3 regions of the Paenibacillus sp. BIHB 4019 genome follow, and region 3 is predicted to be linked to each of the others. Evidence: riboswitches for the same ligand, from Rfam matches in the RefSeq annotation. Region 3 holds a riboswitch; each other region holds the start of a gene.
The links. A riboswitch is a leader RNA that binds a small molecule or an ion and turns the genes downstream of it on or off. The one in region 3 is predicted to bind cyclic di-GMP.

Region 1 (3,280 bases), 2.5 Mb from region 3:
CGGTATCCGGCTGGAGCTCGATGATTCTTTCGATTTGGTTCATAGGCGGCATTCAGCTGCTGTGCATTGGACTAATTGGCGAATATATCGGCAAAATTTACATTGAAACGAAGAAACGGCCGAAATACTTCGTAGAAACCGTGCTGCATAACGCTGTGCCGGTGGAAACGAAAACGCAGCAATTACAAGAGACGAGGTGACGAATGGAATCGCTGCTGCTTAAAGCAAAATCGAATACGCAAGTTTTGATCTTCCTATTATCCTTGTTTGTCATAACGAGAATATTGCTTTATTTTGCAGGCTTTCTCGGCATGAATCTGTTCCCGAACTATCAAATTCCGCCAGACTATACGGTCGTGCAGGGGCATGATTTTACATCGAGCCAGCTCTCGATCCAGACGGATATTTCACAGCTGAAGAAGCCGAGCTTCGAGGATCTAAGGAAATTTGACAGCGTATGGTATTTGGGAATTGCCGAAAATGGCTATGATACGTATAACATCAACGAATCGCATCCTAGTGCAAATTGGGTTTTTTTTCCTTTATACCCTTTGTTAGTCTTTTTGGTGGAGTCTATTTCTAAATACGATGCGACAGTCGTAGGATCGGTTTTATCGAATTTGTTTTTGCTCGTATCGCTTTTTTATTTTTATGGCATTTGTTTAAAAAGAGGGCTGAAACAGGAGCATGCCCAAGTCGCGGTGCTGCTGCTGCTCATTTTTCCGACCGCCATCTTCTATGCCGTGCCTTATACAGAGAGCCTGTTCCTCATGCTATCGTTAATGACCGTCTATTATGCGATGCAAAAACGATATTTTCTCGCGTTTCTGTTCGGGGGCTTGTCCGCTGTGACGCGCAACTTGGGCTTCGTCAACTTGTTTTTCGTTGTGGGTACGCTGTTGATCGAACACAGGCTGTACCGTTTCAAGTGGAAGGACACGAAGTATTTAGGCTATGCAATCATTTCGGCGCTGCCGCTAGCCGGTTATCTGTTGTACATGAAATGGCTTACTGGCGATATGCTGGCTCCGATTACCGAGCAAAGCATCAACTGGTATCGCAAGACGGTTGCTCCGTTCTCGAACTATATTCATTTTCTCCAAAAGCCTTATTTCTCAGGAAATGGCGGCTGGGAAAATGGCCTGCTTGCCTTTATTATCGCGAATGCCGTCCTCGTCATTTTTGCTGCCTTTCTTATTATGCGCTGGAAAGATATTCGCCGTAATGCTCATGAATGGCTGTTTTTTGCCTATGGTTTGCTGCTTATGCTCATTCCGTTCGCCAGCGCCGAATTTTTGCAGAGCATTCCACGTTATGTCATGGTGGCGTTCCCCTTTTACCTTTATTTTGCGGATGTGCTGAAAAATAATAAGGCGCTGCAAATGTTTTATTTCATGATGTTTTTCCTGCTTCATATTGTGTATGCGATTTGCTACTTTAATGGATATTTTTTCGTTGTATAAATTTATGAAAAAATAAATTGACGAAATTTGCGCTTAAGGTGTACAATAGCACCATATTACTTTAGCTCGTACTTTATACCTAGATCGTTTAACGAAAAGGCAAACTCAGGGAAACCTGATGTGCGCAAAGCTACAGGGGCTTCATTCCTAACGGAATATGCTCGCCAGCTACCGAATTCAACATCGATTCTTCCTTTATTAATCAAGGTAGACTTTGTTCTTTCGGGAGCAGGGACTATCTTTTTTTATTGCTTACAAGCACGAAAAGGCAAACTCAGGGAAACCTGATGTGCGCAAAGCTACAGGGGCTTCATCCTTTAACAGGATATGCTCGCCAGCTGCCGAAGCCCGACATAGCCTCCTTTGCCTGATGAAGGTGTGGCGTGTTCTTCGGACCACGTACCATCATTCGCTCAGGGGAGGAACTTACTATGAAAACTACAAAATTCGCTCTTACACTCCTTATGCTCGCATCGACATTACTCTGGGCACTCCCTGCTAGCGCAAAAACCAACTTTTACAACGGAGCATGGATCGGCACTTGGCCGAACCAAAGCTTGAACAACATCGCTGCTTACGAGGAACTGATTGGTGGACACCAAGATGTTGTACATACTTTTGTCAACTCGAACCAAGGGATTAATGAATGGAAGGGCTTTATGGACTATGTAAATAATAATGGTTCGATTAACCTACTTACCCTTGAGTTTAAAAATAAAAATTACAAAGAATATTCGACTGCTGATATAAATAGAGGCGTAGTAGACGCTTACCTGAAACAAACGGCAAAACAACTGGTTAACTGGCAAGCAGCTAACAAAAACCCTGAAATTTGGCTTCGCATTTTCCACGAAGGCAATGGCAACTGGTACGGCTGGGGCGTTGGCGACAGCACAGTTAACACAAACGAGACTTACAAAGCGGCATTCCAACGTGTCGTTACGATTTTCAGAGAGCAAGGCGCAACGAATGTGAAATTCATGTACAACGTAAACGCTGAAAATGTTGGCAAAAACGCATCGTTTACAGCTATGTACCCAGGTGATGCTTACGTAGACCTGCTTTCGATCGATGGCTACAACTTTGGAACGAAAGAATCGTGGAGCTCGTGGAGAAGCTTTAACGACGTGTTCTACGCTTCGTACAAAGCGTTGACAAGCATGTCGAGCAAGCCGATCATTATCGCTGAAACTGGCACAACAGAAAGCGGCGGCAGCAAAAACGAGTGGGTTATTGATGCGATGAATCAAGTTCAATCGCCAGCGTACAGCCAAATTAAAGGCCTGATCTGGTTCAACGAAAACAAAGAGCTGGACTGGCATATCGATTCGTCGGCTGATAGCCTGAGCGCTTACCAAACGCTGCAAAAAACGCTTTAATAGAACTAGACTGGGCTAGTAGTTAAGTCCTGGTTTCAACTCTATCAAACAATGGCTGATATAATACTAAATAGGTATTCTGAAAAAACTCTAATTTCGCGTAAACCGCGTAAAATTAGAGTTTTTTCGCTTTTTTTCTACACTTTTGCCAATGAGATTACGATGTTAAGAAGAAAAATTAACTTTTAAAGGGGCAAGGATTGTGATAAGATAACTTTGAATTTGAGCCTTAGCCGCCAAAAATATCATATTTCCGGCCGATTTAACAAATATCGACAGCGAAAATAGACAGTATAGTCAATCCATGTTGTAGATTAGTCAGAAAAGGAATGGAATTATGGCGAATAAATAGAGCGCAAAGGATTGGGGTTATTTGAAAACAAAAGCTAGGTACATATTAACAACAGTATCCATTGCTATCATGATCGTGTATCTAGT
Region 2 (3,280 bases), 750 kb from region 3:
GCGCAGGCTGGAGCTTAAAATCCATTTATGGCGTAGGCTACAAGTTTGAGGTGCTTGGATGAAGCAGTCATTATTGAGGAAATTATTTATTTCTATAGCTACCGTTCTTATACTGACCTTTGCGATATCCGTCATTATCGGGAGAGAAGCACTTGAATCTTATTTTTTAAATAATAAATTGACGGAACTTCAGCCACAATTAGAAACGATTGCAAAGGAGATTGGGGCGGGTGGACATGCTTCTACTTACTTAAAGGATCAAGGCTTTATTCTTAAAGCTTTCGATCTTTATTCCAAAGAAATGGACGTGTTGGAGCATGATTTGATTGCTGACATGAAGCCGCAGCTTCCTTTCTCGGAGGCGGACATCCACACGGTGGTGAAACCTTTCATTAGCAAGGTTCTTACGGGAGCTCAAGTTGCGACAATAACGCAGTCCGATGAGATGGGTGGTTATTCGATTGTTATTGGTGAGCCTATCAGGAGCAGCGGTCATGTAATCGGCGGCCTTTTTCTACTGAAGCCCGTTTCAGATTTTACTAGCGCTCGGACAGGGTTTTATTTTACGTTAGCTTTGTCGGCCAGCACGGCTCTTATCCTCACGCTTTATATTATTTATCGAATCATCAAACCTATGTTAATGCCAATACGGGTTATGACGCATGCATCCGAAGCGATGGCAAGCGGAAATTATGAGGTTAGAGTTCCTGAGAACGGTTATGGCGAATTAGGGGAACTCTCTCATTCGTTGAACATATTAACATCCAAATTGGAACACAACCATCAAGCAGCTGTACGATTAGAGCAAGTAAGGCGCGATTATGTTGCAAATGTTACGCATGAGCTCAGAACGCCGCTGGCATCAATTCGTGCTATGAGTGAAACACTTTGTGATCAAATGCTTCATGACGAGGAAGGAAAGCAACGGTTTTATCATGCGATTTTGCGTGAATCCATTCGACTGCAGCGGCTAATCGACGACATGCTGGAGCTCTCCCGGCTGCAATCGGGCTCGTCTGCTATGATGAAATCAGTGATTCAGGCAAAACCCATCATAGAAAGAGTGCACGGCCGCTTTTCCGTTCTTGCAGAAGAAATGGGGGTTCATTTTATAATTACGAAGCAAGCTTCCACGATGCCGGATTTTTTTGGGCATGCGGATCGGGTAGAACAAGTGCTCACTATTTTGCTGGATAATGCCTTGAAATTTACGGAACCGGATGGTTCGGTCATCCTGAATGCGACTTGGGAAGAGGATGCCATTACGATTTCGATTTCTGATACGGGTATTGGAATCGACGAAGAGGAGCTCCCTTACGTGTTTGACCGTTTTTATAAGTCTGACAAGTCGCACACGGGAATGGGAACGGGGCTTGGGCTTTCGCTCGCCAAGGAAATTCTCACGCAATTAAAGGAGACGATTGCGGTCGAATCGAACGATAGGGGAACAAGCTTCTTTTTTACATTGCATCGTAAATGAATAACCAATATGCCGCCATGCCGCCTAAATGGCGGTTTTTTTGCTTTAAAATTTTCATAGTTTAACGAATTAAAGAAGATGAATCTGCACAGCTAGATTTAAAGCAGCAAATTGCTATTATCTATGAGAACTGTGGCTCAGTCATGGGTATATCCTCCTTATTAATCCGCGAATTCATCTGCGCAGGGTTATTTCGTTCTAGCCAAGCCCCGTTTCGATTCCTCCCATAGACTTTCATCCTCTTCATTTTCATAGGACCCCTCTCCCAAAAACTTTTTGTCGAATGAAAATATAAAAAAATGTAAAAAAACGTAACTATTTGCCGAATGGATTGTTTATAGATTAGGAATGGAATAAAACAAACATAAAATGGATAAAGGCATACCTATGGAAACATAGGGACGCAAAGCCATGGCCTAAGGCATCAGACGATGCTACGGTTGACAGGTTGCCGGAAAATGGGAGCAGACTGTCCAACATCCGGGCAGTTTTTTATTTATCAAAACAAGTTATTGGGGGTAATTAGATGAAACGTTTTTATTATCCATTAACACATGCGCAAAAACGAATTTGGTATACCGAGCAGTTTTACCCCGGGACCAGTATGGCCAATTTGAGCGGGTTTCTCAAGCTTAGATCGCATGAGGGAATGGATAACACCAGGCTTATAAACGTAATCCAGCAGGTTGTTCGCAGCAATGATGCTTTGAGGCTTAGAATAGCCGGGAGTGGCAGCAGCGGTGAAGAGCCCAAGCAATATATAGCTGAATATGCACCATTTGAACTAGAAACGGCTGATTTCAGCGAAGCTGGAGACATGGAAGCTATTATGGCTTGGGGGCAGGCAGAGGCGCGTACACCAATGCCGCTTTATGATAGTCCTTTATTTTATTTTCGTCTATTCAAAATAAGCAGCAGGGAGATTTGGCTGTTCTCCAAAATCCACCATATTATTTCTGACGGCATCTCGAACGTCTTAATGGGGAACCAAATTATTGACGGCTACCTGGAACTGGTACTTGATAGCGGCAAGCTGCTGCCGCAGCAAATTTCGTATGCGGATTACATAGAAAGCGAGCTGGAATATGAACAGTCCGATCGCTTTCAGAAGGATAAAAATTATTGGAATATGCAGTTCAAGGCTCTTCCAGAGTCCACATCGCTAAAGCAATGTGACATCAATCGCATACGTACGGAAGCAGCGCGGTTTTCACAAGTGCTTCCGCAGCCGCTCCAGCACAAGCTTCAGCATTTCTGCAAGGATAACAGCGTGAGCATGCTGTCTTTGTTTCTGTCGCTTCTGTACATCTATATGTACCGGATAACAGGGGAGCAGGAAGCAGTACTTGGAACGTTTATGGGAAATCGGACGAGCAAGAAGGAAAAGCAGATGCTTGGCATGTTTGTCTCCACCATTCCAATGCGCGCATATGTCGATGAGAGTCAAGATTTTCTCCGTTTTGTGCAGCAGCGGATGAAGGATCAACTAACGCTTATTCGCCATCAGAAATACCCCTATAATGTGCTGGTGAATGATTTACGGGAGCTTCATGGTCAGGCAGGAAGATTATTTGGCTTATCACTCGAATACCAGGTGATGAATTGGGAGCAGAAGGAGGGCTTGTCGTTCATAATCGAACCTCTATTCAGCGAGCATGAAGTCAATGATATTTCCATCCATGTGAAGGAGCGCTGGGATACAAGCCAGATAACGATAGACATGGATTACCGTACAGAGCTGTTTGCGAAGGAAGAAGTGGATCATATTTACAATGGCATCCTCGTTTTGCTTGAAGATGC
Region 3 (3,280 bases):
TCGGCATTTCGCGGCGCGATCTATGGCATTTCCTCGAACTCAGCAAAGCAGACATTTTTGCGGCCGTCCAATCGTGCGGATTTGCGCGGACTATGGTTTGCGGGCGGAACGACCCATCCCGGCGGGGGAACGCCGATGGTTGCTCTGTCGGGGCTGCTCACCGCAGAGGCGATGATTCGGCAGCATCATTCATGAATCTATTGGGCAAAAGAAAAGCCGCGCTTAGCGGGGGCAGCAAAACTTCCAGCTAAGCGCGGCTTTTCTTAAATGAAAAAAATAAAAAACCCTTCTAAGTTAGAGGGCCTGCTTGAAACAACTTATGAAATATCGGGACGACACGATTTGAACATGCGACCCCCTGGTCCCAAACCAGGTGCTCTACCAAGCTGAGCTACGTCCCGGGAAAAAAATGGTGCCGTCGAGAGGACTTGAACCCCCAACCTACTGATTACAAGTCAGTTGCTCTACCAATTGAGCTACAACGGCGCGGTTATGTATCGGACACAAGATGTATTATGCCACAGAACTTTAGGAGGATGCAATACCTTTTTTAAATTTTTTTGAAAAAAATTCGGGCAGCGGTCAAATGCCCGAATTGGCCTATTTTTTAACTTTAAAATGAACGACTGCGCTGTACAGCATTTTCCCGCGATCGGGATGAAACACGGCATGATGACTAATCGCATGAACTTGTAATAGCAGTGCTTTATTCGCTTCAATTTGCTGGTCAATGTGCTTTTCCAGCGTTCGTAAGTCAAAAGCCTCAAAAAATTCGATTTTATCCTCAATTAAATCCAGTCGAAAATCCATCTTGTCCCCCCTAAAATCTCTTTAATAGCTAGCATTCGCTAATATTATAACGTTGTTAGGCACTAGTTTCAAAGTATCATGTCAGATAATCTCGCTTTTTATAATTTACAAAAAGGTTTTCCTAAATTATACTTTAAAAGTGTCGAAATAAATAGAAAATTACATACTGAAAAAGGCAAACTTATTGAAAAATAAGGGCGCAAAGTTATGGGCCTAAGGTATTGAACTATGGCAGCCAAACCACCGGTACAGGACTATAGGCTGATTCAGCTGTTCAATTCGTGGCGGTGATTGGATAGCTTTTGTTTTTTCAGTGTAATAGGAGAGATGGAGAGAAAATGATGATTAACCGATTGAGAGAGGCAAAATGGTTAAAATGGACATCAAGGATTTCTGATTTCTTGAAGAAACAAAAGGTTACAACGAAGCTGTTGTTTATCACTTCATTAATCACCTTGTTCAACGTCGTCGCTGGCGGGTGGATTTTTATGCAAAATGCTTCGGTTAGAAGTGCAGTGAAAGCTTCCAATGAGCTTCAGGAGGCCAAAAAAGAATATCAAGGGATATCGGATTCGATGCTGCGCACGCTGCTTTCGATGATTGATGCCGTAGAAAACGGCAGCACCGGCGACGATGGAATCAACTTGGCACTTAAGTCGATGCCCGAGCGGGTAGAAAAATTGAAGGTTACACTAGCGTACCTGGATGAAAAATATCCTCATGGGGATAACGGCACCGCCTATTCGAACCAAGGCAATGTGTTTGGCCTTGCACTGGAGCAGCTTAATAAAGAAAACGGCAATCACAGCCTGCTCACCATTGAAGACCGCTCCGCCAAGGTCAAACAGCTTGTCAGTACATATACGATTGTTCTTAGCTTTGCGAATGAAACAGTAGAAAATTGGCTGGAAGTAGATACGGTCGCTACACAGGAGACATTAAATAAAAGTATCGCAGCTGCAAATACGATCATTATCATCAATATTGTTTTGCTGGCAGTACTGCCGTTCCTCATGTCGTATTCATTAAGCCGGAACGTAAAAAAAGGCATCGTTGGTTTAACGAAGCGTATTGCCGCGTATCAGAATAACGATTTCACCTATGATGAGAAGCTGGATCGCCAAGATGAATTTGGTCAAATTGACCGCTCGCTGGCGCAAATGGGTAGTGCGCTTCGTGACACCCTTCGTTCGACTATGGATGTAAGCACGGTTGTTCTGCAAGCCTCGCGCAATATGGGCGATATGATTGTTCGCAATCAGAACGCTTCCGAGCAGGTGAAGGAGGAGATCGGAAACGGCAAAACGATTTTGATGACCCAGTATGATGATGCAACTTCGATCTCGGCCGTAACGGAGCAAATATCGGCAAGCTCGCAGCAAATTGCGGCTTCAACCGAATATATTAATCGCGATATGAAAGAAATGAGAGAGTCATCGCGCACTGGCTCCACCGATATGAAGGGCGTTGTGCAGATGGTGAATCAGACGGTGCAGCAATTTGCCCGTGTTACCGAGTCCTTCGACCGAATCAATGAACGCTACAATAATGTAACGAAGTTTTTGGGCGGCATTCAGGATTTGAACACACAGACGAATTTATTGTCGCTGAATGCTTCGATTGAATCGGCGCGTGCAGGCGAGCATGGCAGAGGCTTTGCTGTAGTAGCGGAGGAAATTCGCAAGCTGTCGAGCCAGACGGATATCATTTCCAAAGATATTACGAAGGAGCTTAAGCTTATTCAGAACGATTTTGCAGACAGCAGCCAAAGCTTGAGCAGCTTCTCGGAAGTGATTGAAACGACGAAGCAGGCATCGGTGACAGCTAGCGAAATGTTTAATGGTCTGGAAAACCAAAGCAGCGTATTGTCCGAGCAAATGGGCGAAATTTCGGTCGGCATTGATGAAATTACAAAAGGCATTACCGATATTGTTGGCTCAGTTGACAAGCTGCTGCAAACCTCCTCCGAGGTAAATGGCAAAATGGAGCAGATGAGCGGTATGTCCGAAGATCAGTTCGAGGTATCGATCCAGCTTCAAGAGCTGGCTGAGAAACTGCAGGGTTCTTCCACTAATTTGCGCGAAAAAGCGGCTGTATTCAAGGTGTAAGCTAGCCTTTAGAGCGGCTTGGAAAAGGGAATAGCAACAATGGCATAGCTGCTTTCAGCGCCCGTGGGCGATTGGAGGCAGCCTTTTTTTATCCAGCTCTTTACAACAACAGAATGTTAGTGTACTATTTAAATATGACACTAACACATTAACACGGAGGTGACTTATGCCGATTGAATTTGACAACAACCAGCCGATCTACATCCAGATCATGAACTATATTAAACAGCAAATTATTAGCGGGAAGCTTAATCCCGGCGATAAAATCGATTCGGTGCGCGAGCTTGCAGTGGAGCTGCAAATCAATCCGAATACGATCCAGCGTACTTTTCAGGAGCTGGAGCGTGAAGGCATCGTCGAAA

Region 1: another riboswitch for cyclic di-GMP. It lies ahead of BBD42_RS07875 (glycoside hydrolase family 26 protein); the one in region 3 lies ahead of BBD42_RS28695 (methyl-accepting chemotaxis protein).
Region 2: another riboswitch for cyclic di-GMP. It lies ahead of BBD42_RS25410 (non-ribosomal peptide synthetase); the one in region 3 lies ahead of BBD42_RS28695 (methyl-accepting chemotaxis protein).

The regions. Positions count from the first base shown of each region.
Region 1 is NZ_CP016808.1:1,867,150-1,870,429, reverse strand. Features, by position in the region: gene BBD42_RS07885 (glycosyltransferase family 2 protein) at 1-200, shown strand, start outside; gene BBD42_RS07880 (mannosyltransferase family protein) at 204-1,463, shown strand; cyclic di-GMP riboswitch class I at 1,552-1,639, shown strand; cyclic di-GMP riboswitch class I at 1,721-1,809, shown strand; gene BBD42_RS07875 (glycoside hydrolase family 26 protein) at 1,895-2,842, shown strand; gene BBD42_RS07870 (glycosyltransferase) at 3,264-3,280, shown strand, end outside.
Region 2 is NZ_CP016808.1:5,851,442-5,854,721, reverse strand. Features, by position in the region: gene BBD42_RS25420 (response regulator transcription factor) at 1-62, shown strand, start outside; gene BBD42_RS25415 (sensor histidine kinase) at 59-1,480, shown strand; cyclic di-GMP riboswitch class I at 1,849-1,936, shown strand; gene BBD42_RS25410 (non-ribosomal peptide synthetase) at 2,007-3,280, shown strand, end outside.
Region 3 is NZ_CP016808.1:6,598,077-6,601,356, reverse strand. Features, by position in the region: gene BBD42_RS28715 (phytoene desaturase family protein) at 1-195, shown strand, start outside; tRNA gene BBD42_RS28710 (tRNA-Pro) at 328-401, opposite strand; tRNA gene BBD42_RS28705 (tRNA-Thr) at 411-486, opposite strand; gene BBD42_RS28700 (YrzA family protein) at 601-810, opposite strand; cyclic di-GMP riboswitch class I at 975-1,058, shown strand; gene BBD42_RS28695 (methyl-accepting chemotaxis protein) at 1,212-2,918, shown strand; gene BBD42_RS28690 (GntR family transcriptional regulator) at 3,085-3,280, shown strand, end outside.